DNA from 4 places in the Kitasatospora purpeofusca genome. Region 3 is predicted to be linked to each of the others. Evidence: riboswitches for the same ligand, from Rfam matches in the RefSeq annotation. Region 3 holds a riboswitch; each other region holds the start of a gene.
What was found. A riboswitch is a leader RNA that binds a small molecule or an ion and turns the genes downstream of it on or off. The one in region 3 is predicted to bind cyclic di-AMP.

Region 1 (7,365 bases), 1.0 Mb from region 3:
AGGCGGCGACCAGGCCGGCGTAGTACTCGATGAGCTCGGCGGAGGTCAGGCCCTTGCCCTCGAACTGGTAGGCGTCGTCCTCGTAGAACTCGGAGGCGGCGACGTCCAGGGCCAGCGCGATGTCCTTGCCCGGCACGTAGCCGGCCTTCTGGATGGCCTCGACGATGAGGTCGAGGGCCTCGCGGTTGGAGTCCAGGTTCGGGGCGAAGCCGCCCTCGTCGCCCAGGCCGGTGGAGAGGCCGCGCTCCTTCAGCACGCCCTTGAGCGTGTGGTAGACCTCGACGCCCCAGCGGACGGCCTCGGAGAAGGACTCCGCGCCGATCGGAGCGATCATGAACTCCTGGATGTCGACGTTGGAGTCCGCGTGCGAGCCGCCGTTGAGGATGTTCATCATCGGGACCGGCAGGACGTGCGCGTTCGGGCCGCCCAGGTAGCGGAACAGCGGCAGGTCGCTGGCCTCGGAGGCGGCGTGCGCGACGGCCAGCGAGACGCCCAGGATGGCGTTGGCGCCGAGCGAGGACTTGTCCGGGGTGGCGTCCAGGTCGAGCATGGCCTGGTCGATCAGGCGCTGCTCGGTGGCGTCGTAGCCGACCAGCTCCGGGCCGATCTGCTCGATGACGGCCAGGACGGCCTTCTCCACGCCCTTGCCGAAGTAGCGGTTCTTGTCGCCGTCGCGGAGCTCCAGGGCCTCGAAGGCACCGGTGGAGGCACCCGACGGGACAGCGGCACGGCCGGTGCTGCCGTCGTCGAGGCCGACCTCGACCTCGACCGTGGGGTTGCCGCGCGAGTCGAGAATCTCACGGGCTACGACGACATCGATGGACGGCACGAGGCATCTCCTAGCGGAAGCAGGTACCGGCTGACGGTGGGGTGCCGTCGGCCGGACGATTGCGGAGTCGTTACGACCAGAGCCTAACCGCACCGGCTGTCCGGGCCACGTCGACCTCGGCTCCGTCTCAGCGTGTGGCCGTGCTACCCACCGGTAGTTCACCTGGTTGCCCGGCCTCGGACGCCCCGGGGCGGACCGAGGGGGCGGAACGAGGGGGCGGAACGGGCGGGACAGGCCGGAGCCGACGCGCCTGCCCGCCCGGCCGCCTGTCCACCTGTCCGGTGACGGGCAGGCAGGCGGGCAGGCGGGCAGGCAGGCGGGCAGGCGGTGGGACGAGCCGGGTGGGCGCGAGCGTCAGCCGAGGGCGAGGACCTGGCCGGGGACGATCAGGTCCGGGTCGCCGCCGACGGTGCCGCGGTTGCCGTCGTACAGGGCCTGCCAACCGCCCTGGACACCCTTCGCGGTCGCGATCCCGGCGAGCGTGTCGCCGTCGCGGACGGTGTAGCCCTGGCCGGCCTGCGCCTGCGGGGCCTGCCGCGTCTGCTGCGCCTGCTGCTGGACCTGCGGCGCCGGCTGGGCGGCGTGCTTCGGCGCGTACTGCTGGGTCTGCGGAGCCTGCTGGGCCTGCGACTTGGGGGCGGCGTGCTTCGGCGCGGCCTTCGGGGCCTGCTGCTCGATCTGCGCCTGCGGGGCCTGCGGCTTCGGGGCGGCCGGGGCGGCGTCCGTCGAGGTGTCGACCGCCGCCGGGGCACCGCCCTTGCTCAGACCCGCCTTCTTGGAGCACACCGGCCAGGCGCCCGGGCCCTGCGAGGCCAGCACCTTCTCGGCGACGGTGATCTGCGCCGCCTTCGAGGCCTGGTTGGCCTGCGGCGCGTAGGAGGTGCCGCCGAACGCCTTCCAGGTACTGGAGGTGAACTGCAGGCCGCCGTAGAAGCCGTTGCCGGTGTTGATGCCCCAGTTGCCGCCGCTCTCGCACTGGGCGACCGCGTCCCAGGTCGAGGCCGGGGCGGCCGAGGCGCCGGTGGCGGTGAGGATGGGCATCGCCAGTCCGACGCCGGCGACACCGGCGACGGCGATGGCCTTCTCGGTCTGGGTGCGGCGACGATGACGGCCGGTTCCGACGAACAGCATGAGGAAGTCCCTCTCCGTACGCCTGCGAGGTGAGCTGTCGGGTTCGGACCGGGAGGTGGCCCGGCCGCGCGGAGGCGGCTTCACCCCAAGCCGTGGGGACGGCGCAAAGACCTGGTTCCCCCGCCCCTGCCCAGGGTTCTGGTCGGTTTCCGGTGACGCGGCGGGCAGGACTCGGCGTTCCGCGCACGGGACCCGCTTCCGCGGGCTCCCCGGAGAGTAGACAGATCTTCAGAGCAATCACAAGCTCATATCGCCGCTATCACACGGAAATCACGTCAGGTGATGGATTGCCTACCAACCGAAGAGGTATGTCCGGGTTGATGGAGATTCACGCCGGTCCGATTCGAGCCGTGGAGACTCCGCGTCAGCGTGTCGTGAGTCCCCCTCAGTGAACTGCCGAGGGGTCGGCGGAGGTTGTCACCGATGTCGCTTCCGGCGCGAATTCCACCGGAAGTTCACGAAGTCCGCGCATGATCAGACCACCGCGCCAGCGCAGTTCCTCCGGATCTGCGGCGAGCCGGAGGTCCGGCAGCCGGGACAGCAGGGTGGTCAGCGCGGCCCGCCCCTCCAGGCGCGCCAGCGGGGCGCCGATGCAGTAGTGGATGCCGTGCCCGAAGCCCAGGTGCGGGTTGTCCGCCCGGGCCAGGTCGAGGGTGTTCTCGTCCGCGAACCGCGCCGGGTCCCGGTCCGCCGCCGCGAGCACCACCAGCACCGGGTCGCCGACCGGGATCCCCACCCCGCCGATGGTCAGCGGACTCGTCGCGAACCGCCAGGTGGCCATCTCCACCGGACCGTCGTAGCGGAGGAGTTCCTCGATCCCGGTCTCCAGCAGCGCGCTCTCGCCGCGCCCGATCGACTCCTGGAGCAGGGCCCGCTGCCCCGGGTTGCGCAGCAGCGCGTAGACGCCGTTGCCGATCAGGTTCACCGTCGTCTCGAAGCCCGCGAAGAGCAGGATGAAGGCCATCGCCGCGGCCTCGTTCTCGCTGAGGTGCTCCCCGTGGTCGCTGGCCCGGATCAGCCCCGAGATCAGGTCGTCCCCGGGGTCCGCGCGCTTGCGGTGGATCAGCTCCGCGAGGTAGGCCCGCATCCGCTTCACCGCCCGCCCCACACCTCCGCGTTGCCCACCGCCGTGCCGGATCATCATCCCGGCCCAGTCCCGGAAGTCGTCCTGGTCCTCGGCCGGCACCCCGAGCAGGTCGCAGATCGCGTAGATGGGGAGCGGGAAGGCGAACTCGTGGATGAGGTCGGCCGATCCGCGCGCCGCGAAGCCGTCGATCAGCCGGTCGGTCAGCTGCTGCACCCGGGGCTCGAAGGCGGCCACCCGGCGCGGGGTGAAGGCCTTCGACACCAGGCGGCGCAGCCGGGTGTGGTCCGGCGGGTCGATGTTCAGCAGGTGCGTCATCAGGTCGGCCTGGCGCTCGCCCGGGATGCCGACCCGGCCGGTGCGGTGGGCCTGCTCGCTGTGGTGCGCCGGGTTCTTGGAGAGCCGGCTGTCCGCGAGCGCCTGGCGGGCGTCCGCGTACCGGGTGACCAGCCAGGCGTCCACCCCGCTGGGCAGGGTGGTCCGGTGCACCGGCCGGTGCTCGCGCAGCCACGCGTACGCCGGGTACGGGTCGGCGGCGAACTCCCAGGTGAACAGGGGCGGACGGTCGGGAGCGGGCTGAGCTGGCATGGGTCGACGGTATCCCGGGCGCGCCCCCGGCACCGCACCGTGGGCGCCGCCGTTCCCGCAGCCGGTCCCGCCGCCGTTCGCACCGCCGTCCCCGGGCCCGCCGATCGCTCCGGTCATCGTTCCGGTGACGGTGGGCCGAAGCAGGCGTGAGTCTGGTCACCTGAGGGGTAATTGCTGTTGCGGAGGATCAGGTCGTGCCTACGATCCTCCGCAAGATGTCCGTGGGCGCCGGTGCGGAGCCGCCCACAGGGAGGAGCAGGGCCATGCGGGTCACCGGTGCGGTCATCGTGATCGCGGTACTCGACGGCGGGTCGGGGGCGGGCCTCGCCCGCCGCTTCACCGCGGCGGGAGCCGCCGGGATGCTGATCGCCGACCAGCGGAGCGGGGTCGCCGAGGACCTCGCCACCGAACTCGACCGGCCGGGCTGCCCGGTCGTCGGGGTGTGCGGCGACGTCCGCCGCCCCAGCGATGTCGCCGCGCTGGTCGACACCGCCGAGAAGCACCTGGGCCCGATCGACCTCTTCTGCGTGGCCGGGCCGGACGGCGAGCGGATCGTCTCCCTCTCCGACCTGCCCGACCACCTCGACCTGGAGCGGCTCGCCGAACTCGTCGCACTGGTCGGCGAGGCGATCGGCGAGGTCGTCCCGCCGCAGCGGCGTCCGGTGCAGGGCGTCGCCGCGGCCTGAGGCCCCCGGGGCGGACGGGGCTGCCCGGGCCGCCCCGCCGGTCGGGCTGCCCGCTTACTCGGCGGGCTTCAGGCCCTCGGCGGCGCGCACCGCGTCGCGGTACCCCCGTGCCGCCGCCCGCAGTGCGGCGTCCACATCGAGCCCGGCGTCGTGCGCGCGCTGAGCCACCGCGAGCAGCAGGCGGCCGGCGGACTCCGCCGTGAGCTCGGCGGGCAGTTCGTACGGCTCGTCCGGCACGCCCGCGAACCCGGACCGGCGCACCCGCGACACCAGCTTCGCCGCGTAGGCCAGCGCGGGCAGCCCGGCCGGGACGCCGTCCAGCACCGACTCGCGGTCCGACTTCTCTGCCGCCTTGAGCGTCTCCCAGTTGGCCTCCACCTCGGCCGCGCCGTCCGCCTCGGTGTCCCCGAACACGTGCGGGTGCCGGTACATCAGCTTCTCGACGATGTCGCCCGCCACGTCGTCGATCGAGAACGCCCCGGTGGGGTGCTCCTCGGCGATCCGGGAGTGGAAGAAGACCTGGAGCAGCACGTCGCCGAGCTCCTCGCGGAGGGTGTCGCGGTCCCCCTCCTCGATCGCTTCGACCAGCTCGAAGGCCTCCTCGACCAGGTACTTCACCAGGCTGGCGTGGGTCTGCTCGGCGTCCCACGGGCAGCCGCCGGGCGAGCGGAGGCGGTCCATCACGGACACCAGGTCCAGCAGCCGGGAGCCCGGCAGGTCGTACGAGCCCGGCAGCACCTCGATCTCCGGCACCTCGCCGGCGCGCTCGACCGCGAGCCGGGCCAGCGCGTCGGTCAGGCCCGGGTCGCCGTCCGGGCCGCCCAGCCAGACCGTCGTCCCGTCCCCGGCTCCGGCTCCGTTCCTGTCCCCGGCCGCGCCGTCCGCCGCGGCCCCGGTCAGCAGCCGGGCCAGGGCGGGGGCGGAGCCCGGCGCCACGAGTTCCACCTCGACACCCGCCTGCCGCAGGGCGGGCAGCTGCGGGTGACCGGCGTCGCCGGCCAGCACCCGCCCGGCCGAGCGCAGGGCCTCCCAGGCCGGCCAGGACAGCAGACCGGGGGCCACCCGGTGGGTCGTGATGAGGAGGATCAGCTTCGCGCCCGGAGGATTCGTCGTCACCCCTCGAACCTACCCGTCCGTCCGACGGCCCCGCCGCCGGGTTTCCGTGCCACCGGCGCGGGCGAGGGGCCGGGCCGGCGACCGGCCCCGGCCGACGGTCTCAGCCGGCGGTCTCAGCCGGCGGGCCGGGAGCGAACGGCCGGGGCGAGGGCGGCGCGGTCCGGGTCCCAGGTGCCGTAGCGGGGGTTCACCCGCAGGTGGAGCGCGGTGGCCGTGGCGGCCAGGATCCGGCGGACGGCGGCGTCGCCCGCCGGGGTGTCGGCGTCCGCCCCGGCGGTCGCGGCGAGCCGGCGGATCCCCAGCTCGCGCCCGAGGCGGTCGTCGATCGCCTCGGCCGGAACGCCCTGCGCCGCCAGCTCCCGGGCCAGCCGCCCGGCGCCGCCGAGGCGCCGTTCCTCCTCCGCCCGGGCGGCCGCCACCTCGGTGTCCGCGACCGCCGGCCCCCGGTCCGCGACCGCGCGGGCCACCACCGCGTCGAGCACCAGCTCGGTGACCGCCCGCCGGGCGAGGCCCTCCGTCTCCCACCGGGCGTCCGCCGACACCCCGCCCGGGGCGTGCCGCAGCGCCGCCACCCTGGCCTCCACCGCGTCCACCGGGATCCGCCGTCCGTCCAGCACCGCCGCCGTGCCCGGCGTCAGCCCGCTCCCGCCGCACCCGGCCAGCCCAGGGACGGCGAACAGGACGCCGACAACGGCGGCGACGGCGGGCGTGGCCCTGGCGGTCGTGGTGGTCGTGGCAGTCCTGGCGGTCGTGGCGGTCGTGGCAGTCCGGCGACGGTGCATGGCGGGTCTCCGGGTGCGGGGCAGGGGCGGCGGCACGGATCCCCCGAGCGTAGGGCGGGGTGCCCGGGGCGCTGCGGACCTTCCCCCGAACGGCTCATCCGAGCGGGTGCCGACACGGCGCCGGGCTCGCGTCAACCCTGACGATCGTCAAGGTCGGACCCTGTCTTTCGGGTCGGGTCGGGACCCGCCTCCGACTCCTACCGTCCGTGTCATGACGAACACGATCAGGAACAGGACGGTCCTCGCGGTGGCACTCGTCGGCGCCGGTGCCGGGGCGGTCGGGTGGCTGGCTCCGGTGGGCGGTGCGGCCGGGGCGGGCCCACCGGCCCATGGCTGGTCGGCCGCCGGCTACCGCCGGGTCGCCGAGGCCGTCGCCGACGCCCCGCCGCGCCTCGCCGCCCTGCTGGAGCCCGCCACCGAGGCCGGTTTGCTGGTGCTGGGCCTGCTGCTGGCGCTGGCCTGGTGGACGGCACGCGGGCGGCGGGCCGCCGACACCGTCGCGGGCGCGGTGGTGACCGGCCTCGGCACCGTGCTCGCGTACGGGGCGAGCGAGGCGTTGAAGCTGGTGCTGGACGAGGAGCGCCCCTGCCGGGCCCTGGCCGGACTTCCGGCCACCGCACTCGCCCACTGCCCGCCACCGGGCGACTGGTCGTTCCCCAGCAACCACGCCACCCTCGCCGTCGCCATGGCCACCGGGTTGGTGCTGCTACGGCCGCGCTGGGCGTGGTTGGTCGTCCCGGTCGGCCTCGGTTCGGCCGCCCTCCGAGTCGCCGCAGGCGTGCACTACCCGCACGACGTGGCCGCCGGGGCCGCACTGGGCGGGGCCGTCACGGCGGCCGTGGTGGTGGCACTGCTGCCCTCGGCGACGGCTGCGGTCGGCGCGGCGGGCCGGGTTCGGCTGCTCGGTCCGGTGCTGCTGGCTCCCTCGGCCGCTGCCCGCGCCGCGGCCCCGCCCCCGGTTCCGGTTCCGATTTCGGTTCCGGTTCCGGTTCTGGTTCCGGTTTCAGCCGGCCGGGCCCGCCACCAGGCCGGCCTCGTGGGCGAGGACGGCGGCGGCGGCCCGGTTGGCCACTCCCAGCCGGGCCAGGACGGAGCTGACGTGCGCCTTCACCGTGCCTTCCACCACACCGATCCGGCGGGCGATCTGAC
Region 2 (7,365 bases), 3.2 Mb from region 3:
CTCACGCGCCACTCGAGCAACGAAAGCCCCGTTCCGTCGCATCTACGCGGGTACCGGGACAACTGCCGCCCGGAGGCCGGTTATGTCCGGTTTTCGCAGTGGTGGTCCCACCCGGTACGGCAGCCGAATGCGGGCCGGGCGGGCCGATGTCCTACGATCTCCGCCATGAGCACCGCAGCCATCCCGGGCGCGCCACTGCCCGTCCGTACTCCAGGCTCCCGTGCGCGGGGGCGCCACCGCCGTCCCGAGCGCCCCGAGATCCCGGCCGGTTCCCCGGCCCTGCTGCTCGCCGTCCCCGCGGCCGCCGGACCGGAATCCCGGTCCGTGGTCGAGGAGCTGCTGTCGATCGTCCGCAGCGAGCAGAACGGCGTGCTGACCGCCGCCGGCTACCTGCCGACCGGCGGGGCCGACGGCCGGCAGACCGGCGGGACCACGGCCGAGCGCACCGTCGCCGAACTCCTGACCGAAGCGGCCGAGGCCGGCCTGCCGACGCCCGTCGTGGTACCGCTGGTGCCCGGCCCGCACGGCTTCCTCCCCGAACTGCACGCCCTCGCCGCCGAGTACGGCGCCCAGGTCACCGACACCCTGGGCCCGCACCCGCTGCTCGCCGAGGCCGTCCACGTCCGCCTCTCCGAGGCCGGTCTGGCCCGCGCCGACCGCGCCCGCCTGTTCGCCATCGCGACCGCCGCCGACGGCGTGGTGCTCACCACCGTCGGTGGGCAGCCCGCGGCCGACGCGGCCGGCATCACCGGCATGCTGCTGGCCGCCCGGCTCGCCGTCCCGGTCGTCGCCGCCGCGCTGGACATCCCCGGCTCGGTGGCCGAGGCCGTCGCCCACCTCAAGGAGATGGGTGCCCAGAACCCGGCCCTGGCCCCGCTGGTGATCGGCCCCGAGGCGGACGCCGAGCTGCTCGCCGCGGCCGCCGAGGAGTCCGGCTGCCCGTCGGCCGCGCCGCTGGGCGCGTACCAGGCGGTGGGTCAGCTGGTCGCCTCCACCTACCTGGCCGCGCTGCCGGCCGTCGCCCCCGACTTCGGGGCCGACGAGGCCGAGGACACCGACGAGACCGGCCTCCGCGGCAACGGGCGGCACGCCGCCCAGTAGCGGACACCGCGTGGGCGGGCCCGGAACGGCAGCGCCGTTCCGGGCCCGCCGCGCGTCCGCCGGAGGCACCCGGCGCCGCCGCGGCACCGTCACCGCCCCACCCGCCCGGTGGGCGCGGCCGCGTGCTTCAGCCTGAGCTCCGGCACCTGCACCGGCCGGGACTGGCCCGCCAGGGTCGGCACCGACGCGGCGACCGCGTTCCACTGCGGCCGGTCGTTGCCCTCCTCGCCCGCCCGGCGGACCTGGAGCACCTCGGTCGTTCCGGCCCGGCGCAGCAGGATGTTCTTGGGCGCCCCGGCCTCCGGGTCGAGCCAGAGCTCGTTGCCGCCGAACTCGCAGTCCAGCACCAGCACGTCGTCCGGTTTGCCGTCGGCCCCGGCCCGGAACGCGATCCCGGCCCTACGGTAGCCGGTGAACCGGCTGCGGCTGAAGGTGACCGACTCCCCGGCGAGTTCGTGCCGGGCGGTGGACACCGCGAAGTCGCTGCGCCCGGCGGCGTCGATCAGCAGCCCGTCGAAGTTGCTACCGCGGTCCCGGCCGAGCGCGTGCAGTGCCACTCCCCCGCCGGCGTTGCCGTACAGCACGCTCGCGGTGTAGTCGAAGTCGTTGAGGTAGGCGCCGTGCTCGATGCCCCAGCCGCCGTTGTGGTAGGCGGCGAACTCGGTGACCACATGGTGCCGCTGGGCGTTGAGCCAGACGAAGATGCCGTCCTGCAGGTTGTTGTGGGCCAGGCAGCGCTGGAAGGTCCAGACGCCCTCGCTGTTCTCCGGCCACTCGAAGCCGGAGGCACCGGTGGCGCCCTGCACCCCGACGGCGACGCAGTCCACGGCCTTGCCGCCGGTGCCCGCACCGAGGTTGAAGCCGGTCAGCCGGTAGGCCCGGGGGTTGGGTTCGAGCAGGGTGCGGGAGGCGACGCAGGACTCGTAGACGATGTCGTCGGAGGGCTGCTGGGGGGTGCGGGTGTCCAGCGGGCCGTCCCACCAGTAGGCGTCCTCCCAGGTCTCGTGGCTGACGCAGCTGCGGAAGGTGATGCCGTGACTGGCGTGCGGCACGAACGCGTGGCTGCCCGCGTCCCGGACGACCACGCCCTCGACCACGGTGCCACGGGTGGCGTCGCCGAGCCGGTGGAAGTGCAGCCCGTACCGGCCGAGCACCGGCGCGGTGACGGGCGCGGTGCCGTCCGGGCCCCGCCAGGTCTCCTTGGTGTCGGCGCGCGGCCCGACCCAGCGCAGCGCGCTGTGCCGGACGTCGGCCCGGCGGGTGCTGGTGAGGTGGACGTGGGCGCGGCCCTTGGCGCTGCCCTCGACCCGGACGGTGCGGGTGAGGTTGAGCAGTTCGGCGCCGACCGTGACGCCCCCTCCGGCGGCGACCCTGGGGTGCGGGTACTTGAGCGGGGTGTTCAGGGTGACGGTGGTTCCGCTGACGGACCGGACGGTGACGAGGTCGTAGGCGGCGGCGAAGCCGTCCTGGTCGGGCGGGCCGGTCGGGGTGACGGCCAGTTCGTCGCCGGGGAGCCAGCCGGCCGGCGGAGCGGCCAGGTCGACGACGGTGTCGCCGGCCCTGAGCTCGCGCTCGGCGCGGACCCAGGCGGTCTTGGCGGCGCCGTCCAGCCGCAGGTAGCCGGCGCCGGTGACCCAGAGGCCCACATCGGTGTCGACCACTTTCATGCCGTCACCCTGGAAGCGCTTCTCGTCGACGGAGGGGAAGCGGAGGGTGTGGACCCGGTCGCCGTCGGGGGCGAGGGCGAGGGTGCCGCGGATCTCGACGTTGCCCGCGGCGGCGAGGGTGAGGGTGCGGTCGGCGGCGAAGGTGAGACTGCCGCCCGGCTCGACCAGCAGGGAGCCGACCTCGGCGTCGGTGTCGAGCAGGACCTTGTCGGTGATCCGGACGGCGCTGCGCGGTCCGGGCGGGCTGCCGCCCCAGCCGGCCCGGTCGGACCAGCGGCGGCCACCCTGGTCGACGGTGGGCGCGGGGGCCGGCTGCTCGGGGGGCCCCGTGCCCGGGGCTCCGGTGCCCGGGGCGGCGGCGTCCGGCGGGGCGGCGCCGTGGCCGCCGTCCTGGCCCATCGGGGCGCCCTCCCCGGGCGGGCCGGAGCCGACGACGGCGGCCGGGGTGACCAGCCGGGTCTCTCCGGTCAGCGAGCGGCGCAGGACCTCCTCGCCGCTGATCGCCGCGAAGGCGGTGCCGACGGCCAGCCAGCGCAGTAATGCGCGGCGGGTTACGGGAGTTCGGGGCGGTTCGGGTGGGATGTCCGCTCTGCGATGTTTTGCCCTGCGGTGCGCCCCGCGCGGCCTGGCGGCCGGACGGGCGGCGTCCGGCTCCTCGTCGATGCCCATCGGTGCGTAGCCCTCCCCCCGGGCGGCTGCGTCTGCGCCGGCGTGGTGCCGACGCTCTGAAGCATAGGCAGTTGTGTTGGCCATGACGGGCGTTGCCGGAAATCGGTCATTTCTGATCATGAAGGACAGCGGTTCAGCACGTCTTTCGTAAACTGTGACGGTCGTCACACATGTTTGCGGTTTGAAGCCGCCTCTGCTTAACGTGCTCCCCGTTCGTGGCCACACGGACCCAGCCCGTCCGCGACGCCGAGTCCTGCCGTCGGGCGTGCTGGCAGCGCAATACATCACGGCAGGAGCGGGGGAACCACAGGTAGTTCGCCCAGGACCGGTCCTCGGACCGGACCCGGGCTAGGGGTGAAGCCGCGTCCACAGCGCGGCCGGGCAACTCCGGCCCGAATCCGACAGCTCACCTCGCAGGCGTGGGAGAGGACCACGTTCTTCATGCTGCCCACCAACGGCACCCGTCTGTCCGGCCGTACCCGTCGCGCGATCGCCGCCCTCGGCGTCGCGGGCATCGGCCTCACCGTCCCCTGCCTCACCGCCGGCACCGCCTCGGCCGCCTCCGTCGCCACCTGGGACAAGGTCGCCCAGTGCGAGAGCACCGGCAACTGGAGCATCAACACCGGCAACGGCTTCTACGGCGGCCTCCAGTTCACCAACTCCACCTGGGCCGGGTTCGGCGGCACCGCCTTCGCCGCCCGTGCCGACCTCGCCACCAAGGACCAGCAGATCGCGATCGCCGAGAAGGTGCTCGCCGTGCAGGGCCCCGGTGCCTGGCCGGTCTGCTCGGTCCAGGCCGGTCTGACCAAGGGCGGCACCCCCGCCGCCGTGGACACCTCCGCCACCACCGCGCCGGCCGCCAAGACCCCGGCCCCGGCCGCCAAGCCCGCCGAGAAGCCGGCCGCCAAGCCGGCCGAGAAGCCCGCCACCAAGCCCGAGAACCCGGCCCCGGCCGCCTCCGACGCCGCCCAGCAGCGCACCGGCGCCCAGGACTGGCAGAAGTGGCACCGCCAGGCGGGCCAGGAGGCCTCCGCCGACTACACCGTGGTCGCCGGCGACTGGCTCTCCTCCATCGCCGACAAGAACAACGTCCAGGGCGGCTGGGAGCGGCTGTACGAGCTCAACCGCTCCACCCTGGCCGAGGGCCCGCACAGCATCTACCCGGGCCAGCACCTGACCCTCGGCGACCGCGCCGAGGCGAAGACCCCGGCCGCCGACAGGTCGGGCCAGGGCTTCGACTGGTTCAACCGCGCCAAGGACGCCCAGAACGGCTCCGGGACGGCCGCCAAGCCCGCCGCCGACGCCACCGCGAAGGCCGAGACCCCGGCCCCCGCTCCGGCCGCCACCGGCAGCATGGCCGCCGCCGTCTCCTTCGCCCAGTCGAAGGTCGGCCAGGCCTACGTCTACGGCGGCACCGGCAACGGCGGCTGGGACTGCTCCGGCCTGACCCAGGCCGCGCTGCGCGCCGCGGGCGTCTCCGTCCCGCGCGTCGCCGCCGACCAGGCCGCCGCGTCCACGCACGTCTCGCTGGACTCGCTCAAGGCGGGCGACCTGCTGTTCTGGTCCAACAACGGCCAGGACTCCGGCGTCTACCACGTCGCGCTCTACATCGGCGACGGCAAGTACATCGAGGCCGCCAACCCGAGCTCGGGCGTGCGGCTCCAGACCGTCGCCAACTGGGCGCCGGACTTCGCCGGCCGGGTCTGATCCGGTAACGCCCGGGGTCCGTCCGCGGGCCCGTGGCCCCCGGGGAGAGCCGTCGCTCCTCTCCCCGGGGGCTGCGGCGTGCCCACGCGCGGGCACAGCCGCGATCACCGTCCCGGACAACCATGGTCAAAGGCCCGCCCCGGCGGGCATGCTGCTGCTCTGCACCCGAGGAGGAGTCACCATGGCCCAGGTCACCGTCTCGCTCGACGCCAATCTCGCCATCGACGCGATGATGCTGTCCGGCACCAGGAACCCGCAGGACGCCGTCGAACTGATCCTCCGCGACTTCCTGGAGCGGGGCCGGCGCACCGAGACCCGCACCGGTGACGCCGCCGACGGCCACCGGGTCACCCCGGACCGGCCCACCGCCCAGGAGGGCTGAGCCGAACGCCGAGGGGCCCGGGAGCGGTTCGCTCCCGGGCCCTCGTGGTGTCTCCTCAGCGCGCGCGGCCCCCGGTCGAGCCGCGCATCACCAGCTCCGGCTGGAACATGAACTCCCCGCGCTGGACGGCGTTGCCGCCGACCTCCTCCAGCAGGGCGTCCACGGCCGCAGTGGCCATCGCCTCCACCGGCTGGCGGACGGTGGTCAGCGGCGGCTCGGTGAAAGCTATCAGCGGCGAGTCGTCGAAACCGACCACCGAGACGTCCTGCGGCACCGCCAGGCCCCGCTGACGGACCGCCCGGATCGCGCCGAGCGCCATCATGTCGCTGCCGCAGACGATCGCCGTGCAGCCCTTGTCCAGCAGCGCCCCGGCCGCCGCGTGCCCGCCCTCCACGCTGAACAGCGTGTGCCGGACGAGCTCCTCGGCCTCCTCCCGGGTGTGCCCGAGCACCTCCCGCAGGGCCGCCGTGAAGCCCTCGATCTTGCGCAGCACCGGCACGTACCGCCGCTGCCCGACGGCCAGCCCGATCCGCTCGTGGCCGAGTTCGGCCAGGTGCTGGACGGCCATCCACATCGCGGCCCGGTCGTCCGGCGAGATGAACGGCGCGTCGATCTTCTCGCTGTAGCCGTTGATCAGCACGAACGGCACCCCGCGCCCGGCCAGCCGGGCGTAGCGGTCGTGGTCGGCGGTGCTGTCGGCGTGCAGGCCGGAGACGAAGACGATGCCCGCCACGCCCCGGTCGACCAGCATCTCGACCAGTTCGTCCTCGGTGGAGCCGCCCGGGGTCTGGGTGCAGAGCACCGGCGTGTAGCCGTGCCGGCTCAGCGCCTGCTCGATCACCTGGGCCAGCGCCGGGAAGATCGGGTTGCTCAGTTCCGGGGTGATCAGTCCGATCAGCCCGGCACTGCGCTGGCGCAGCCGGGTCGGCCGCTCGTAGCCGAGCACGTCCAGCGCCGCCAGCACGGTCTGCCGGGTGGTGGCGGAGACGTTCGCCTTGCCGTTGAGCACGCGGGAGACGGTGGCCTCGCTGACCCCCGCCTGCGCCGCGATGTCTGAGAGTCGCGCCGTAGTCACGGTCCCAGAGCCTATTGCAACCACGTCAGACCGCCCACCAGTCGGTGCTGTCCGCGGCCAGCACCGCCTCGCCGTCGACGACCCGGGGGTCGGCGCCGGCGGAGGTCAGCAGCAGCCGGCCGGGCGCCGGTATCGCGACCGGGGCGCCGGTGGCGTTGACGGTGCAGACGAAGGAGCCGCGGCGGAACGCCAGGGTGCCCTCGGGGCTCTCCAGCCACTCGACCTCGCGGCCGGCGCCGAGGTCGTCGCGGTCCCGGCGCAGGGCCAGCGCGGAGCGGTACAGCTCCAGGGTGGAGGTCGGGTCGCCGGTCTGCGCCTCGACGCTGAGCGCGGCCCACTCGGCGGGCTGCGGCAGCCAGGACGGGCCGCCGGCGTCCGGGCCGAAGCCGTACGGGGCCTCGGTGCCGGACCACGGGATCGGGACCCGGCAGCCGTCGCGGAAGCCGTCCTGGCCGGCCTGGCGGAAGAACGACGGGTCCTGGCGGACCTCGTCGGGCAGGTCGGTGACGTCCGGCAGGCCGAGCTCCTCGCCCTGGTAGACGTAGGCGGAGCCGGGCAGGGCGAGCATCAGCAGGGTGGCGGCGCGGGCGCGGCGCAGGCCGAGCGCGCGGTCGCCGGGGGTGCGGATCTGGGTGCCGAGGCCGGGCGGGTTGGCGAACCGGGTGGCGTGCCGGGTGACGTCGTGGTTGGAGAGCACCCAGGTGGTGGGGGCGTCGACCGGGCGCATCGAGTCGAGCGAGAGGTCGATCACGCCGCGCAGCTCG
Region 3 (7,365 bases):
CCCGGCGCAGTACGAGCATCCGGCGGGGGCGGGCGCCCTCGGTGACCGGCGGGAGGGTCCGGATCTCGCTGGCGATCCGGCGCTCGCCGAGCAGGTACCGGACGGTGTCGAGGTGGCCGGCCCGGCGGCCCGTGCCGTCGAACAGCGGATGGACCCGGACCTCACCGGCGGGCGCGGTGACCCGGACCAGCTCGGTCAGCGCGGCCAGCTGCCGCTCGGGCCCGAACAGCGCGGGATAGGCGAAGACCAGGTAGCCGCTGAGGGTGAGGGCGAAGGTGCCGTCCGCGAACGGGAGCCTGGGCAGCGCGGCGGCGACGTACTGCCCGGGGTGGGCCGCGCGGTCGGCCGCGAAGAGCCGGCGGGCCCGGTCCCAGCTGCGCAGGTAGCGCTCGGGCGGGCGGTGGCGGCGGGGCGGGTAGAGCTCGGGGCTGGCGTCCATCGCGGCGGCCATGGCCGCCCGGGCGGCCAGCGCGCTCGCGGCGATCTCGTCGGCGGGCCGGGCGTACACCGGGTCGGTGGCGATGACCCGGCAGCCGAGCGGACGGGCCTCGGCGGCCAGGGCGGCGGCTCCGCCGGGGCAGTCGAGCAGCGGGCCCCGGAGGTCGGCGAGCGCGGCCCGGGTGAGGCCGAAGAGGCCGCAGTACTCGTCCAGCGGACGGGAGGTCACCAGGGCGGCTGCCGGGGCCGGGGAGGTTCGGTCGGCCATCGCGGCCATCCGAACACGGCCCGCCGGGGGCCGCATCCGCAGACGGCCGGCCGAAGGATCGGCCGGCCGGGGACGGAACGGGACTAGACGGGACGGGGAGGAGACAGGGGCGAGCGGTGCGAGCGGCTCAGCGGCCGAGCAGGCCCCGGGCGGCGAGGCGGCTGACGTTGGTCAGACCGCGCACCAGCTGCGGGGTGACGAAGACGAACAGCAGGCCGACCAGGCAGACGCCCGCGATCTGCAGCGGCGACTCGATGTAGTAGACGTGGTGGCCGGAGCCGTTGGTGAAGTCGAAGAGCCGGTAGCCGGGCCAGTCCGTCCAGCGCGCGAAGACCCAGTGGTAGGCGGGGTAGAGCGCGAGCGTCCAGCCGACGCAGAGGAAGACCAGCGACAGCGTCATGCCGAGGATCGCCCACGGGAACATCACCACCTGGTACAGCACGGCCTTCCAGCCGGCCGCGTCCGCCAGCCGGGCGGTGATGGCGCCCCAGAAGCCGGGCCGGGGCCGGACCGGGGCCGGACCGGGGACGTCCAGGGCCAGCAGGCCGCGGACCCGGGCCCGCTCCAGTCGGCCGAAGCCCCGGGCCGCCGTGGTCAGAGCGGCCAGGACCGGCAGGCCAAGCACCGTCACGAAGGTGCCGACGCCCATGGCGAACAGCGTGACGGCGGTGACGAAGCCGAGGATCGCCACCGGCAGACCGGTCAGCGTGTAGCCGACCTCCCGGTAGAAGTAGGAGCTGAACGGGGCCCGCCAGGCGTACGGCGGCTCCTCGGTGCGGTGGACGGCGCCGGGGCGGTGGCCGTCCGCGTCGTCCTTCGCGTACCCGGTGCGGCCGTCGTACGCCTCGTACTCGCTGCGCTGCGTGGTGTGGGTGCTCATGGCCGGGTCACGGTCCCTCGGGTCGGTCGCGGTTCGGGCTCGTCGGGCGTCTCCCCCGACTCCTGAAGCCTGTCAAAACGCGCGGCCGCCGGACATCCGGCTCCCCGGCGAACCGGGGGTGGGGCTATCCCCCCTGCAGCGGTCCCCCCGGCACCGCGCTCCCGGCCGGCGGGTCGTCGGCGAGCAGGGCGTACTGCTGGGCGTCGCGCCAGCCGTCCGGGCCCCGGTAGTCGTGCCGGACCCGCCCCTCCAGCCGGAAGCCCGCCCGCTCCAGCACCCGGATCGAGGCGGCGTTGTCGACGTCGACCCGGGCCTCCAGCCGGTGCACGCCGAGCGGGCCGAAGGCGAAGTCGCGCAGCAGGGTGACCAGCTCCCCCGCGAAGCCGGAGCCCCAGACGTCGCGGCGCAGCGCGTAGCCGATCGTGGCGGCGCGGTACGGGACGAGGCCGAGCGCGGCGTTGCCGATCGGGACGGCGCGGGCCGGGTCGTCGGCGTCGGCCCGGAGGGTGACGGCGAGCCGGTAGACCTCCCGGGGCTCCTTCTCGGCCTCCTCGACGAACTGGGCGACCTGGTCGTCGCAGGTATCCAGGTCGCGCGGGGCGAACGGGAGGTAGCGGGTGGCCTCCGGGTCGCCGAACACGGCGTGCAGCGCGGCCACGTCCTCGGGGCTGTGGTGGAACTCGCGAACGGCAAGCCGGGGGCCGGTGAGTCGAACGGGGACCATGGCTCCCGACCCTACCCGCGACCAGCGGTTACGGTTCGTGGTTATGGAAGACGAAGACCTGCGGCTCGCCCCGCGCACCAAGGCCGCCGAGCTGCTCGTATGGGCGGAGGCGGAGGGCCGCGAGCCGGTCGCCGAGAGCCCGCTGCGAGCGGTGCTGGCGCTGTTGGAGCTGGGCGAGGGCAGGATGCACGACGGCTGGCCCGAAGTCACCTCCGCCGCGGTGGAGCACCTGCTGTACGAGCGGCTGTACCTGTACGTCCAGCCGGAGCCGGGCCAGGACCCGCTGGCGTACGGCGCGGCGGTGCGGCTGCTGATCGACCACCGGCGGGCGGCGAAGCGGCTGAACGCCAAGCGGCAGGAGCGGCTGCACGCGGAGGCCGAGTGGCAGGGTGAGGTGGCGGCCGGGCTGCTGCGCCGGGCGGACCTGGTGACCTGGCCCCGGCTGTACACGCTGCTGCTGCGCGCGGCCGGGGTGGACACCGCCGACGGGGCGGCGGTACGGGCCTGGCTGGAGGGGTTCCGGGAGCTGCCGGAGGAGGAGCGGACGGCGGCGTTCGAGGCGCTGGAGGCGGACGGCACGCTGGACCCGGTGGACGACGGGGGCTGGGAGGCGGGCGGCCGGACGCTGGCGGTCGGGATGGCGACGGACGGTGCGCGGCGGCTGCTGGAGCAGGGGCTGATGCGGCGCAGCTACCGGAACCTGGCCGAGCTGACGGCGCTGGGCCGGCCGATGCCGGAGGAGCTGGCCGGGGACTTCGGGGCGTTCGAGGAGGCGGCGGCGCGGGCGGCTCTGGAGCTGGCCGGCACCTGGACGGTGCCGGGGCTGCCGGAGCTGCTGGTGGCGGAGTTCCCGGAGCTGGCGCCGGAGCCGGGGCCGGCGGAGATCGACGCCTATCTGGCCGGGCTGGACGCGGCCTGGGCGGAGGAGCCGGCCGACGGCGAGTGGCCGGCGGACGCCGAGGAGCCTGCGGACGGCGAGGAGCCTGCGGACGGCGAGTGGCCGGCGGACGCCGAGGAGCCTGCGGACGGCGAGTGGCCGGCGGAGGCGGGGGAACCGGCCCCGGAGTAGACGCGGAGGACGGCGAGGGACCCCGGCCGGTGCGGCCGGGGTCCCTCGTCCTGTTCGGGGGGAGGCGGGGTCAGGGGGTGACGCCGCGCTGCTCGAACCAGGTCTCCGGGTCGACCGGGGCGCCGCCGCCGGGGCGGACCTCGACGTGCAGGTGGGCGCCGGTGACGTTGCCGGTCGCGCCGACCTTGCCGATCTGCTGGCCGGGGAGGACCTTGCCGGAGCCCTTGATGATCGAGGAGAGGTGGCAGTACCAGATCTCGGTGCCGTCGGGCAGGGTCTCGACGATCCGGTAGCCGTAGGCGCCGGCCCAGCCGGCCGAGGTGATGGTGCCCTGGCCGACCGCGTAGACGGGTTCGCCCTGGTCGGCGGCGAAGTCGAGGCCGGTGTGCAGGTGCGCCCAGTAGCGCGCGCTCTGGCCGTAGTGGGCGGAGAGCCGGTAGTCGCGCACCGGCAGCTTGATGGCCGCGAGCTTGGCCTTCTCGGCCTCCTCGGCGGTGCGCCTGGCCTGCTCCTGCTGGGCGACCTGGGCGGCGCGCTTGGCCTCGGCCTCCTGGGCGGCCTGGACCCGGGCCGTCTCCTCGGCCGCGGTGCGCTGGCTGTCGGCCTGCTGCTGGATCCGGGCGGCGAGCGCGAGGCCGGGGTCGGCGGAGAGCGCGACCGGGGTCTCGTCGGGGCTCTCCACGGCGGGCGCGGCGGCCGGGGTGGCGGAGGCGAAGCCGGTCGCGCCCAGGGTGGCGGCGACGGCGGTGACGCCGAGCAGCGGCGCGGCGCCGCGGGTCTGACGGGGCATCCGGTGCCGGCTGGTGTCGGCGGCCGGCGGGGCGCTCTCGTCGGCGGGCCCGCCGAAGGGGCCGCGGCCGGCGAACGGGCCCGGATGATCGAGCAGCTGGGTGCCGGTGGAGGACCCGGACGGGTGTGCCTGGGTGTGCGTCGACGCCACGGAGGCGCGCTCCTTTCCTTCCTTCGCGCCTACCGGGTTAGCTGACGGGTTCGGAGCAGGAAGGTCTCCTACGGCTGAGCCCGGGCGGTGCCCTGACCCTGCCGATTCACCCCAAGGAACATGGTTCCCCGGCTCCCATGACCTGCCCGGAGGCCGGCCGGCGGGATTAGGCGACGGCGCACGGTGCCGTCTGGGTACGGCGTTGCGGACCGCGCTGCGTTATCAAACGTTAATCCGAGAGTCCCCCGATTCCAAGCCATCCGTTGGTGACGACCGGACACGGATCGGACGCTACGGGGCTGGATGGGCGTTTTGTGACGATTGATGACAGCTGACGCTACCGAACGTGAGGGGACGTCAACGAACGGGGTCCCATCTGAGTACGACTACTCATGTGCGGCCGGGACCGCGCGGCCATTCTGGGCGCCATGAGCGCACCGATGCAGTCACGCACCACGGCCGCCTACTACATCCAGGCCGTCCTGTCCTTCGCCCTGTCCGGCGCCGCCCTCGGCTTCGGGATCGCCTTCCTCCCGGTCGAGCCGTGGACCAGGGCCTTCCTCGCCGTCGGCCTGCTCTGGACGGTCACCTCCGCGTTCACCCTGGCCAAGGTGGTCCGGGACCGGCAGGAGACCACCGACCTCGTCACCAGGGTCGACCAGGCCCGGCTGGACAAGCTGCTGACCGAGCACGACCCGTTCAAGGTGGAGGGAGTCTGACCGGCCCGGGTGCGGACCGCCGCTCGGGAGGGCTTGACGGCTAAGGCTATTAGCCTTAGCTTTATGGCTATCGGCACTCGCCGACGACCCGCCCCGAGGAGGCTCCCATGAACGGCACCATCGCCCCCGCCACCCGCTACCTCGACCTCCCCGGTGGCCGGATCGCCTTCGACGACACCGGGCACGGCGACGGCGCCCCCGTCGTCCTGCTCCCCGGGATGCTCGACAGCCGGGCCGCGTACCGGCACCTGCGCCCGCTGCTGACCGCCGCCGGCCGCCGGGTGATCACCATGGACCTGCGCGGCTTCGGCGAGTCCTCGATCCTCTGGGAGGACTACTCCCCCGCCGCGATCGCCGGCGACGTCCTCGCCCTGCTGGACCACCTGGGCATCGACCGGGCCGTACTGGCGGGCAACTCCTACACCGGCGCCAGCGTGGTCAGGGCCGCCGCGGACGCCCCCGGGCGGGTCGCCGGGATCGTCCTGATCGACGCCTTCGTCGAGAACGTGCCGCCCACCGCCCTGCAGCGGGCGATGGTCCGGGCGATGGGCGCGCTGCTGGTCCGCTCGCCCGCGTTCTGGGGGCTCTACCTGCGCAAGGCCGCCTTCCCCGGCCCCAAGCCCGCCGACCACGAGGAGTACGTGGCCGGACTGGTCTCCGCGCTGCGCACCCCGGGCCGGCGGACCGCCACCCGCGGCTATGTGCACGGCGACGCCTCGCCCGTCGGCTGGACCTCGGCCGTGCGCTGCCCGGCGCTGGTGGTGATGGGTTCCAAGGACCCCGACTTCGGCGACCCGGAGCTGGTCGCCGACCGGCAGGCCGCCGCGCTCGGGGCGCGCAGGGTGATGGTGGAGGGCGCCGGGCACTACCCGATGGCCGACCACCCGGAGGCCACCGCCGGGGCGCTGCTGGGCTTCCTCGCCGAGCTGGCCTGAAGCCACGCGCCTGACGCCCCGCGCCTGACGCCAGCGCGCCGTCCGTCGCCGCCCCGCCCTCCCGCCGCCGTCGCACTCGCCCGCACGCCCCCCGCCGAGCCACCACGCCCACCAGGAGAACCCACGATGCCCCGAGTCGGACTCACCCCCGAGCAGGTCGTCGACCACGCCCTCGCCCTCGTCGACGAGCAGGGCCCCGAGGCCCTCACCCTGGCCGCCGTCGCCGCCCGCGCCAAGGTCGCCACCCCGTCGCTCTACAAGCACGTCAGCGGCGGACTGGCCGAACTGCGCCGGCTGATCGCCGTCCGGGTCACCGAGGAGCTGGCCGACCGGCTCGCCGAAGCGGCGCTGGGCCGGAGCGGGGACGAGGCGGTCGCCGCCGTCCTGCGGGCCTACCACGCGTACGCCACCGAGCGCCCGCACCGCTACGCCGCGCTGCCGCAGGCCCCGCAGCAGGACGAGGACCTGGCGAGCGCGGCCGCCCGACTGGTCGGGGTGATCGTCGCGGTGCTCCGCGGCTACGGGCTGGAGGGCTCCGAGGCGATCCACGCGGCCCGCACCTTCCGCTCGCTGGCCCACGGCTTCGCCGCGCTGTCGGCGGCCGGCGGCTTCCAGCTCGCCGAGGACCTCGGGGAGACCCAGGAGCGGATGATCACCGTCATGACCGCCGGGCTGCGCGACTGGCCCCGCTGAGCCCGGACGGGCGCGGAGCGAGCGGGGGGCTGGCGGGGGCTGGCGGGGGCTGGCGGGGGCGGGAACGCCGAAGGGCCCGGAGCGTGCTGCTCCGGGCCCTTCGGACTGGTGTGGGGCTAACAGGACTTGAACCTGTGGCCTCTTCCTTATCAGGGAAGCGCTCTAACCGTCTGAGCTATAGCCCCGCGCCGTTGCGACCCGCCACCGCGGGGGCGGCACGTCGTACGGAGAAGGGTACCGGACCCGGCGGGGACCCACGCACACCAGGCGGCCCGGGCGCCCGGGGGCACACCGTTCGACTCTCCCCTCACCCGATTAAGAAATAAGGTATTAAGAATTAACTGCCCCATAAGGCACCGGAGAGGCCGGCCATCCCGTGGACCCGCGCAGCAGCCCCACCGCGCGCAGTGCCATGCGCTGCGTCCGCTTATTGCTGGGCTGCGCCGGCGCCGCCGAACTGCTCGGTACCGTCCTGGCCGAGGGCCCGAGCTGGATCACCGGTGAGGGCTCGGCGCTCTACCTGCTGGACTCCACCGGGATGCTCCGGCTCACGGCCTCCCACGGCCTGCCCGACTGGGCCCACGAGCGCTACAGCGTGGTCGATCCGGCCGGGGACCTGCCCGCCGCGATGGCGCTGCGGCTGCGCCGCCCCTATCTGCTGAGCCCCGAACGCACCAGTACCGACTATCCGAACCGGAA
Region 4 (7,365 bases), 3.4 Mb from region 3:
GCCTCCCGGTACGCCTCGGCGACCCTGGCCCAGCTGTGGTCCCCCGAGCACAAGGTGGTCCTCGAGCGCCACCTGTGGCTCGCCGTCCTGAAGGCCCAGCAGGACCTCGGCGTCGAGGTGCCCGCCACCGCCGTCGCCGACTACGAGCGCGTGATCGACCAGGTCGATCTCGCCTCCATCGCCGCCCGTGAGCGGATCACCCGGCACGACGTGAAGGCCCGGATCGAGGAGTTCAGCGACCTCGCCGGCCACGAGCAGATCCACAAGGGCATGACCTCCCGGGACCTGACCGAGAACGTCGAGCAGCTGCAGATCCGGCAGTCCCTGGAGCACGTGCGCGACCGCACGGTCGCCGTGCTGGTCCGCCTGGGCCGGCTCTCCGCCGAGCACGCCGAGCTGGTCATGGCCGGCCGCTCGCACAACGTGGCCGCGCAGGCCACCACCCTCGGCAAGCGCTTCGCGTCGATCACGGACGAGCTGCTGGTCGCCTTCCGCCGACTGGAGGAGCTGATCGCCCGCTACCCGCTGCGCGGGATCAAGGGCCCGGTCGGCACCGCGCAGGACATGCTGGACCTGCTCGGCGGCGACACCGAGAAGCTCGCCGAGCTGGAGCGCCGGGTCGCCGGCCACCTCGGCTTCGACAACGTGCTGATCAGCGTGGGCCAGGTCTACCCGCGCTCGCTGGACTTCGAGGTGCTGACCGCCCTCGTCCAGCTGGCCGCCGCGCCGTCCAGCCTGGCCAAGACCATCCGCCTGATGGCCGGCCACGAGCTCGTGACCGAGGGCTTCAAGGAGGGCCAGGTCGGCTCCTCGGCGATGCCGCACAAGATGAACACCCGCTCCTGCGAGCGCGTCAACGGCCTCGCCGTGATCCTGCGCGGCTACGCGTCGATGACCGGCGAGCTGGCCGGCGACCAGTGGAACGAGGGCGACGTCTCCTGCTCGGTGGTCCGCCGGGTCGCGCTGCCGGACGCCTTCTTCGCCTTCGACGGCCTGCTGGAGACCTTCCTGACCGTTCTCGACGAGTTCGGCGCCTTCCCGGCCGTGGTCGAGGCCGAGCTGGACCGCTACCTGCCGTTCCTGGCCACCACCAAGGTGCTGATGGGCGCGGTGCGCGCGGGCGTCGGCCGGGAGACCGGGCACGAGGTCATCAAGGAGCACGCCGTCGCCTCCGCGCTCGCGATGCGGGCCGGGGCCCGGGAGAACGAGCTGCTGGACCGGCTGGCGAACGACGACCGGATCCCGCTGGACCGGGCCGGGCTGGACGCGCTGCTGGCCGACCGGCTGTCCTTCACCGGTGCGGCCGGCGCCCAGGTCGCCGAGGTCGTCCGCCAGGTCGAGGCCGTCGCGGCCGCGTACCCGGAGGCCGCCAAGTACGCGCCGGGCGACATCCTCTGACGGTTGTCCGACCCCGGTCACCGGGCCCCGCCACCGTTCGGGTGGCGGGGCCCGCGGTGCGTCCGGGGCCCTCTTCCGCCGGGAGGCTCAGCCCCGTTCCGGGGCCGGGTGGCCCGGGTCGAGGGGCGGGGCGTTGGTGCCGCAGGCGTAGCGGCAGTCCGGTTCGGCCACCGGGTGGTGGTCCTCCGGGGCCAGGACGTTGCCGTGCACGGCGACCAGGGCCGTGAGTCCGCCCGCCACGAGCAGTCCGGCGCAGATCAACATCGCGGTGCGGAAGGCGGAGTCGACCGCCGACGGCACCTGGTAGGCGTCTCCGCTCAGACCCGCCAGCGCGGGCAGTGCGGCGACCGCCAGCAGACCGGCCGCCCGGGCCGCGGCGTTGTTGACCCCGCTCGCGATGCCCGCGTGCCGTACCTCGACCGCCGCCAGCACGGTCGCGGTCAGCGGAGCGACCAGCAGCACCATCCCGCTCCCCATCACCGCGACGGCCGGCAGTACGTCCGTCCAGTAGGAGGCGTCGGGACCGATCCGCAGCATCAGCAGCACGCCCACCGCGCACAGCAGCGGGCCGACGGTGAGCGGCAGCCTCGGGCCGATCCGCTTGCCCAGCCGGCCCGCCCGGGCGGAGAGCGCCAGCATGATCACGGTGATCGGCACCAGGGCCAGTCCGGAGACCAGCGGGGAGAAGCCGGAGACGATCTGCAGCTGGACGACCAGGAGGAAGAAGACCCCGCTGAACGCCGCGTACACGGCGAGGGTGACCAGGTTGACGGCGGTGAACAGCCGTGAGGAGAACAGGCCCAGCGGCAGCATCGGCTCCGGGGTGCGGCGCTCGACCACGATGAAGGCGGCGCCGAGCAGGAGGCCGGCCGCGCCGGTGACCCAGACCGTGGCGGAGAGGCCGCTCCCGGCGGCCGTCAGCGCATAGGTGACGGAGCCGAGCGCGAGCGCGGCCAGTACCGCGCCGAGCACGTCGAAGCGCCCGGTCGAGCTCTCGTCCCGGCTCTCCGGGACGTGCCGGGCGGCCACCGCGATCACCATCGCGGCCAGCGGCAGGTTCAGCAGGAAGATCCAGCGCCAGCCCGGGCCGTCCACCAGCCAGCCGCCGAGGAACGGGCCGACCGCCGCCGACACCCCGCCGAGGCCGGACCAGAGGCCGACCGCCGCTGAGCGGTCGTCCGGATGGAACACCGCCTGGAGCATCGCCAGCGAGCCCGGGGTGAGCAGCGCCCCGCCGATGCCCTGCACGGCGCGGGCCGCGATCAGCACCTCGATGGTCGGCGCGGCGGCGCAGGCGGCGGACGCGGCGGCGAACCAGACCACGCCCAGCAGGAAGATCCGGCGCCGCCCGTACCGGTCGCCGAGCGCGCCGCCGAGCAGGATCAGGCCCGCCAGGGTGAGCAGATAGGCGTTGAGCGTCCATTGCAGGGCGGCGAGCTGGGCGCCGAGATCGGTGCCGATCCGGGGCAGTGCGACGTTCACGACGGTCCCGTCGAGCATCGCCATGCTGGAGCCGAGCACCGTCGCCAGAAGTACCCAGCGTCCCTGCGCGGTGCCCAACCGCAGGGTGCCGGCATCGGTGGTGGTCACGGCCCATGGTGGGGCTCCCGGGGCCGACGTGACAAGGGTCACCGGGGGTGTGTCGGGGATGTCCGTTCCGTGAGTGATCGTGTGCGGACTGATGACGACATCGGCGGAGGGTGGTGGATCACGTGCGCGCAGTGAATGGATTGTGTGCGTACTGTGCACGTCTCTCATGCGGAGCGTCACGGTGTTCCGGACTTTGGTCCCGGGTCCCGGAGATCGACATTGCTTCACCCGAACGGATGGGTTTTAGTTCAGCGACCGCCCGGCGTCAGCCCGGGTGGCCACCGGGTGGAACGCCTAGTCCTGCCGCTGCCCGGTGGTTCGCAACGAACTCTGTACGGCAGGAGCGGGGGACCCACAGGTAAGTCGCCGGAACCGAATTGACGGTCCGGCTTGGGGTGAAGCCGCATTTCTCTGCGGCCGGGCAACTCCAGCCCGAACCCGACAGCTCACCTCGCAGGCGTCGGAGAGGACATTTCCATGCCCGCACAGGCTCGTCGTATCGCCATGCCCCGCGCCGTCCGCATCGGCATCGCCACCGCCGTCACCGGCGCCGCCTTCGCCCTCCCGCTGGTGACCACCGTCACCGCCCAGGCGCACGAGGCCCCGGCCGCCGGCCACACGCAGCAGACCAGCACCTGGACCGGCGCCACCAGCGTCGACGCCGCGCCGGCCGCTGCTGCCGAGACCGCTCCGGCCGCTCCTGCCGCCGAGGCCGCTCCGGTCGACTACAAGGTCGTCGGCGGGGACACCCTGTCGAAGATCGCCGACGCGAAGAACGTCGAGGGTGGCTGGAAGGCGCTGTTCGAGCACAACCGCTCGGTCATCGGTGCCAACCCGAACCTCATCTACCCGGGTCAGCAGCTCGCGCTCGGCGCCAAGGCCGCCGAGGCCGCCAAGCCGGCCGCTCCGGCCGAGGCTGCCAAGCCGGCCGCCCCCGCCGCCAAGGCGCAGGCCTCGCAGGACTCGGTGAAGCCGGCCGCTCCGGCCGCGAAGCCGGCGGCCCCGGCTGCCAAGCCCGCCGTCAAGCCCGCTGCCCAGCCCGCCGTTCAGGCCGTCGTCGCCCCGGTCGCGAAGCCGGCCACCGCGGCTCCGGTCGCCGCCACCTCCGGCTTCTTCGCCCCGCTGGCCAACCCGAAGCTCGGCACCGCCTACGGCGTGGCCGGCTCGATGTGGGCCTCCGGCCACCACACCGGCGCCGACTTCGTCGCTGCCACCGGCACCCCGCTGCGCGCGGTCGCGTCCGGCACCGTGGTGAAGGCCGGCAACGGCGGCGCCTACGGCAACGAGGTCGAGATCAAGCTCGCCGACGGCAAGTACGCCGAGTACGCGCACCTGTCCTCGATCGGCGTGTCCATCGGCCAGACCGTCACCGCCGGCCAGCAGATCGGCCTCTCCGGTGCGACCGGCAACGTGACCGGCCCGCACCTGCACTTCGAGATCCGCACGGGCTCGGAGTACGGCTCGGACATCGACCCGATCGCCTACCTGCGGGCGCACGGCGTCGCGATCTGACCCTCGGTCGGATCAACTGCCACCGCTGGGTGCGGGGCGAAACGACCTCCCGGAATGGTCATGTCGGGTGACCGCTGGACCGGGTGGACGCCGCACCTGAGTGGATCGACGGGCGCGGGACACGCCCGTCCTGCCGGCCGGCCCGGCCCGCGAGAGAGATCTCGTGGGCCGGGCCGGCCGTCGTCGTGCCGGGGGAGTGGAGGGCTGATCGGGGGTCAGGGGTGCTTGGGAGAAGGCCGGTTCGGCTGCCGGTGGTGCGGGGCCGGTGGGTCAGGACCGGGGCTTCAGGACCGGTGGGCGGCCGGCTCCTGCTCGGCGGCGGACAGCAGTTGGTGCACCCGGTGGCCGAACTCGTCGGCGTCACGGGCCGGTTCGAGGAAGACCAGGCGGACGTCGCGGTGACCGTGCGGCTGGTCCAGTCGGAGCACCAGGCCGTACCGGTCGAGCGCGAGCGGACGGATCTCGGGGCGGTCGGCGAGCAGCTCCGGGTCGAGCAGTCGGGTGAGCACGGCGAGCGCGTCGGGGTGGTCGTCGGCGAGGTGGGTGAGCAGGCCGGCCTCGTAGCGGGCCAGCGGGTCGGGGGCGGCCGCCGCGAGGTCGGCGCCGGTGATCGCGGTGGTGCCGTACGGGGTCGAGAGCACGGCGTGCGCGACGTCCAGGCGGAGGTGCACGCTGAGGCCGTCGTCCGCGAGGTGGGCCAGGTGGAGCCGGCCGGCCAGGGTGAGACGCCCGCGGACCCGGTCCCGGACGGCCACGGGGGCGATGTCGGTGAGGTCGAGCACGACGGCGAGGCCGTCCTGCTCGCGGGCGGTGGCGGAGGTGACCGGGGAGTCGAGCGGCGCGCGCAGCCGGAGCCGGGAGCCGTGCACCGAGACAGGGGTGGAGAGTTCGTGCTGCTCGCCGCCGGCGCGGAGGACCACCGAGGAGGTGGCGGTCAGCAGGCTGCCGATCCGTTCGGCGGCGGTGGGCTCGGGAATCTCGGCATCGTGCTGCGGGTGCGGGCTCATGGGATCGGGACCTCCGGCGGACGAGCTGACCTTGTAGTTAGGTGAGCCTAACCTAATGAATCGGGGGGATGAGGGCAAGGTGCCGGCACGGCGGGTGTCGGTGGGGCGGGGCGGAGTGGCGTCGGGGTGGGGTCGGAGTGGCGTCGGGGTGGGGTCGGAGTGGGGTGGCGCGGAAGCGCGCGAAGGGCCCCGACTCGGCTTAGGTTCTAGGAGTCGTTGCAACACCCCAGTTCAGGGGATGCATTGGACTTCGAGATCCGTGAGGACCGGACAGCCCAGGGGCCTGTGAGGCTGAGCCGGGAGCGGGAGGCATACTCCCGGCTCATGGAGCAGGGTCACACCAACGTGCAGGCGTGCCGGATCATCGGCATCGACAGCAGGACCGGCCGCAAGTGGCGCGACGGCCGCAGCGCGGACCGCCGGCAGAAGGCGGCTCCACCGATCAACGCGGTGGTGCCGCCTTCCGGTCCGTCCAGGTACCTGACCGAGGACGAACGCATCCACATCGCCGACCGCCTGCGGGAGAAGGCCACGATCCGGGCGATCGCCGCGGAGCTGGGCCGCAGCCCGTCCACGGTCAGCCGGGAGACGCGCCGCAACGGGCATCTCGGCAGCGGTGCCTACCGGCCGCACGCGGCCCAGGCCCGTGCCGACGCCCGCCGGCCCCGCCCCAGCCCCGCAAGATCCTCTCGAACCCGGAACTGCGCTCGGCGGTGCAGGAGTTGCTGGACGAGAAGTGGAGCCCGGAGCAGATATGCCAGGCTCTGCGGACCAGGTTCCCCGACCGGCCGGAGATGCACGTCGTGCCCGAGACCGTCTACCAGGCCCTCTTCGTCCAGGGCCGGGGCGAGCTCCGCCGCACTCTCGCCGGCGCCCTGCGGACCGGACGCGCCCGCCGCAGGCCCCAGCGGCAGGCCAACCGCCGGCAACCGCGCTTCATCGACCCGATGGTCATGATCAGCGAACGCCCCGCCGAGGCCGCCGACCGGGCAGTGCCCGGCCACTGGGAGGGCGACCTGATCATCGGCAAGGACCACAAGTCGGCGATCGGCACCCTGGTCGAGCGCTCCACCCGCTACGTGATGCTGCTGCACCTGCCCGGCGACCACACCGCCGAGACCGTCCGCGACGCCCTGGTCGCCACCGTCCGGACCCTCCCGGCCGAACTGAAGCGCTCACTGACCTGGGACCAGGGGACCGAGATGGCCGCCCACAAGAGCTTCACCGTCGCCACCGCCGTCCCGGTCTACTTCTGCGACCCGGGCAGTCCCTGGCAGCGCGGCTCCAACGAGAACACCAACGGCCTGCTGCGGCAGTACTTCCCCAAGGGCACGGACCTGTCCCTCCACGCCCCCGAACACCTCGCCGCCGTCGCCGACCAGCTCAACCGCCGCCCACGCAAAACGCTCGGCTGGGAAACCCCAGCCGAGCGCCTCGCTAAACTCATCGCGGCCTAGACACACGACCACGTGTTGCAACGACCCCTAGAAACTGCCCGGCGTCGGGGCCCTTCCGGTACGGATGGTGGGTGCGGGTCAGGCGACGACCGCCTGGGCGTCGATCTCCACCAGCATCGGCTCCTGCGGGAGCTCGCAGAAGATCGTGGTCCGGCAGGGCTTCACGCCGCCCGGCGGGATGTTCTCCTCGATGAACTCGGCGTAGACCTCGTTCATCAGCGGGAAGTCGGCGCGCTTGGTGAGGTACACGCGGAACATCACCACGTCCTCGACGGTCGCGCCGCCCGCCTCGACGATCGCCTTGACGTTCTCCAGGGTGCGGCGGGTCTGCGCCTTCACGTCGCCGTGGTGGAGGTACTCGCCGGTGGCCGGGTCCTGCGGGCCCTGGCCGGACACCTGGA

Region 1: it holds a riboswitch for cyclic di-AMP, as region 3 does, so the genes downstream of both, OG715_RS25295 (LysM peptidoglycan-binding domain-containing protein) here and OG715_RS20780 (M23 family metallopeptidase) in region 3, are expected to answer to the same signal.
Region 2: it holds a riboswitch for cyclic di-AMP, as region 3 does, so the genes downstream of both, OG715_RS34695 (transglycosylase family protein) here and OG715_RS20780 (M23 family metallopeptidase) in region 3, are expected to answer to the same signal.
Region 4: it holds a riboswitch for cyclic di-AMP, as region 3 does, so the genes downstream of both, OG715_RS35460 (M23 family metallopeptidase) here and OG715_RS20780 (M23 family metallopeptidase) in region 3, are expected to answer to the same signal.

Annotation. Positions count from the first base shown of each region.
Region 1 covers NZ_CP108561.1:5,743,065-5,750,429, reverse strand. Annotated here, with positions in the region: gene eno (phosphopyruvate hydratase) at 1-829, opposite strand, end outside; gene OG715_RS25295 (LysM peptidoglycan-binding domain-containing protein) at 1,184-1,960, opposite strand; cyclic di-AMP (ydaO/yuaA leader) riboswitch at 1,966-2,114, opposite strand; gene OG715_RS25290 (cytochrome P450 family protein) at 2,346-3,632, opposite strand; gene OG715_RS25285 (SDR family NAD(P)-dependent oxidoreductase) at 3,896-4,318, shown strand; gene OG715_RS25280 (MazG family protein) at 4,373-5,434, opposite strand; gene OG715_RS25275 (hypothetical protein) at 5,548-6,216, opposite strand; gene OG715_RS25270 (hypothetical protein) at 6,565-6,879, opposite strand; partial or broken gene OG715_RS25265 (phosphatase PAP2 family protein) at 6,782-7,003, shown strand; gene OG715_RS25260 (response regulator) at 7,220-7,365, opposite strand, start outside.
Region 2 covers NZ_CP108561.1:7,938,777-7,946,141, reverse strand. Annotated here, with positions in the region: gene OG715_RS34705 (hypothetical protein) at 166-1,101, shown strand; gene OG715_RS34700 (hypothetical protein) at 1,191-3,437, opposite strand; cyclic di-AMP (ydaO/yuaA leader) riboswitch at 3,703-3,870, shown strand; gene OG715_RS34695 (transglycosylase family protein) at 3,879-5,144, shown strand; gene OG715_RS34690 (hypothetical protein) at 5,326-5,526, shown strand; gene OG715_RS34685 (LacI family DNA-binding transcriptional regulator) at 5,582-6,601, opposite strand; gene OG715_RS34680 (glycoside hydrolase family 13 protein) at 6,627-7,365, opposite strand, start outside.
Region 3 covers NZ_CP108561.1:4,695,624-4,702,988, forward strand. Annotated here, with positions in the region: gene OG715_RS20760 (hypothetical protein) at 1-706, opposite strand, end outside; gene OG715_RS20765 (sensor domain-containing protein) at 834-1,586, opposite strand; gene OG715_RS20770 (GNAT family N-acetyltransferase) at 1,711-2,310, opposite strand; gene OG715_RS20775 (hypothetical protein) at 2,354-3,379, shown strand; gene OG715_RS20780 (M23 family metallopeptidase) at 3,450-4,319, opposite strand; cyclic di-AMP (ydaO/yuaA leader) riboswitch at 4,332-4,502, opposite strand; gene OG715_RS20785 (YiaA/YiaB family inner membrane protein) at 4,748-5,038, shown strand; gene OG715_RS20790 (alpha/beta fold hydrolase) at 5,146-5,973, shown strand; gene OG715_RS20795 (TetR/AcrR family transcriptional regulator) at 6,100-6,666, shown strand; tRNA gene OG715_RS20800 (tRNA-Ile) at 6,778-6,851, opposite strand; gene OG715_RS20805 (SpoIIE family protein phosphatase) at 7,043-7,365, shown strand, end outside.
Region 4 covers NZ_CP108561.1:8,121,185-8,128,549, forward strand. Annotated here, with positions in the region: gene purB (adenylosuccinate lyase) at 1-1,398, shown strand, start outside; gene OG715_RS35455 (MFS transporter) at 1,486-2,988, opposite strand; cyclic di-AMP (ydaO/yuaA leader) riboswitch at 3,298-3,463, shown strand; gene OG715_RS35460 (M23 family metallopeptidase) at 3,466-4,500, shown strand; gene OG715_RS35465 (DUF2470 domain-containing protein) at 4,785-5,507, opposite strand; partial or broken gene OG715_RS35470 (IS30 family transposase) at 5,832-6,964, shown strand; gene OG715_RS35475 (RidA family protein) at 7,043-7,365, opposite strand, start outside.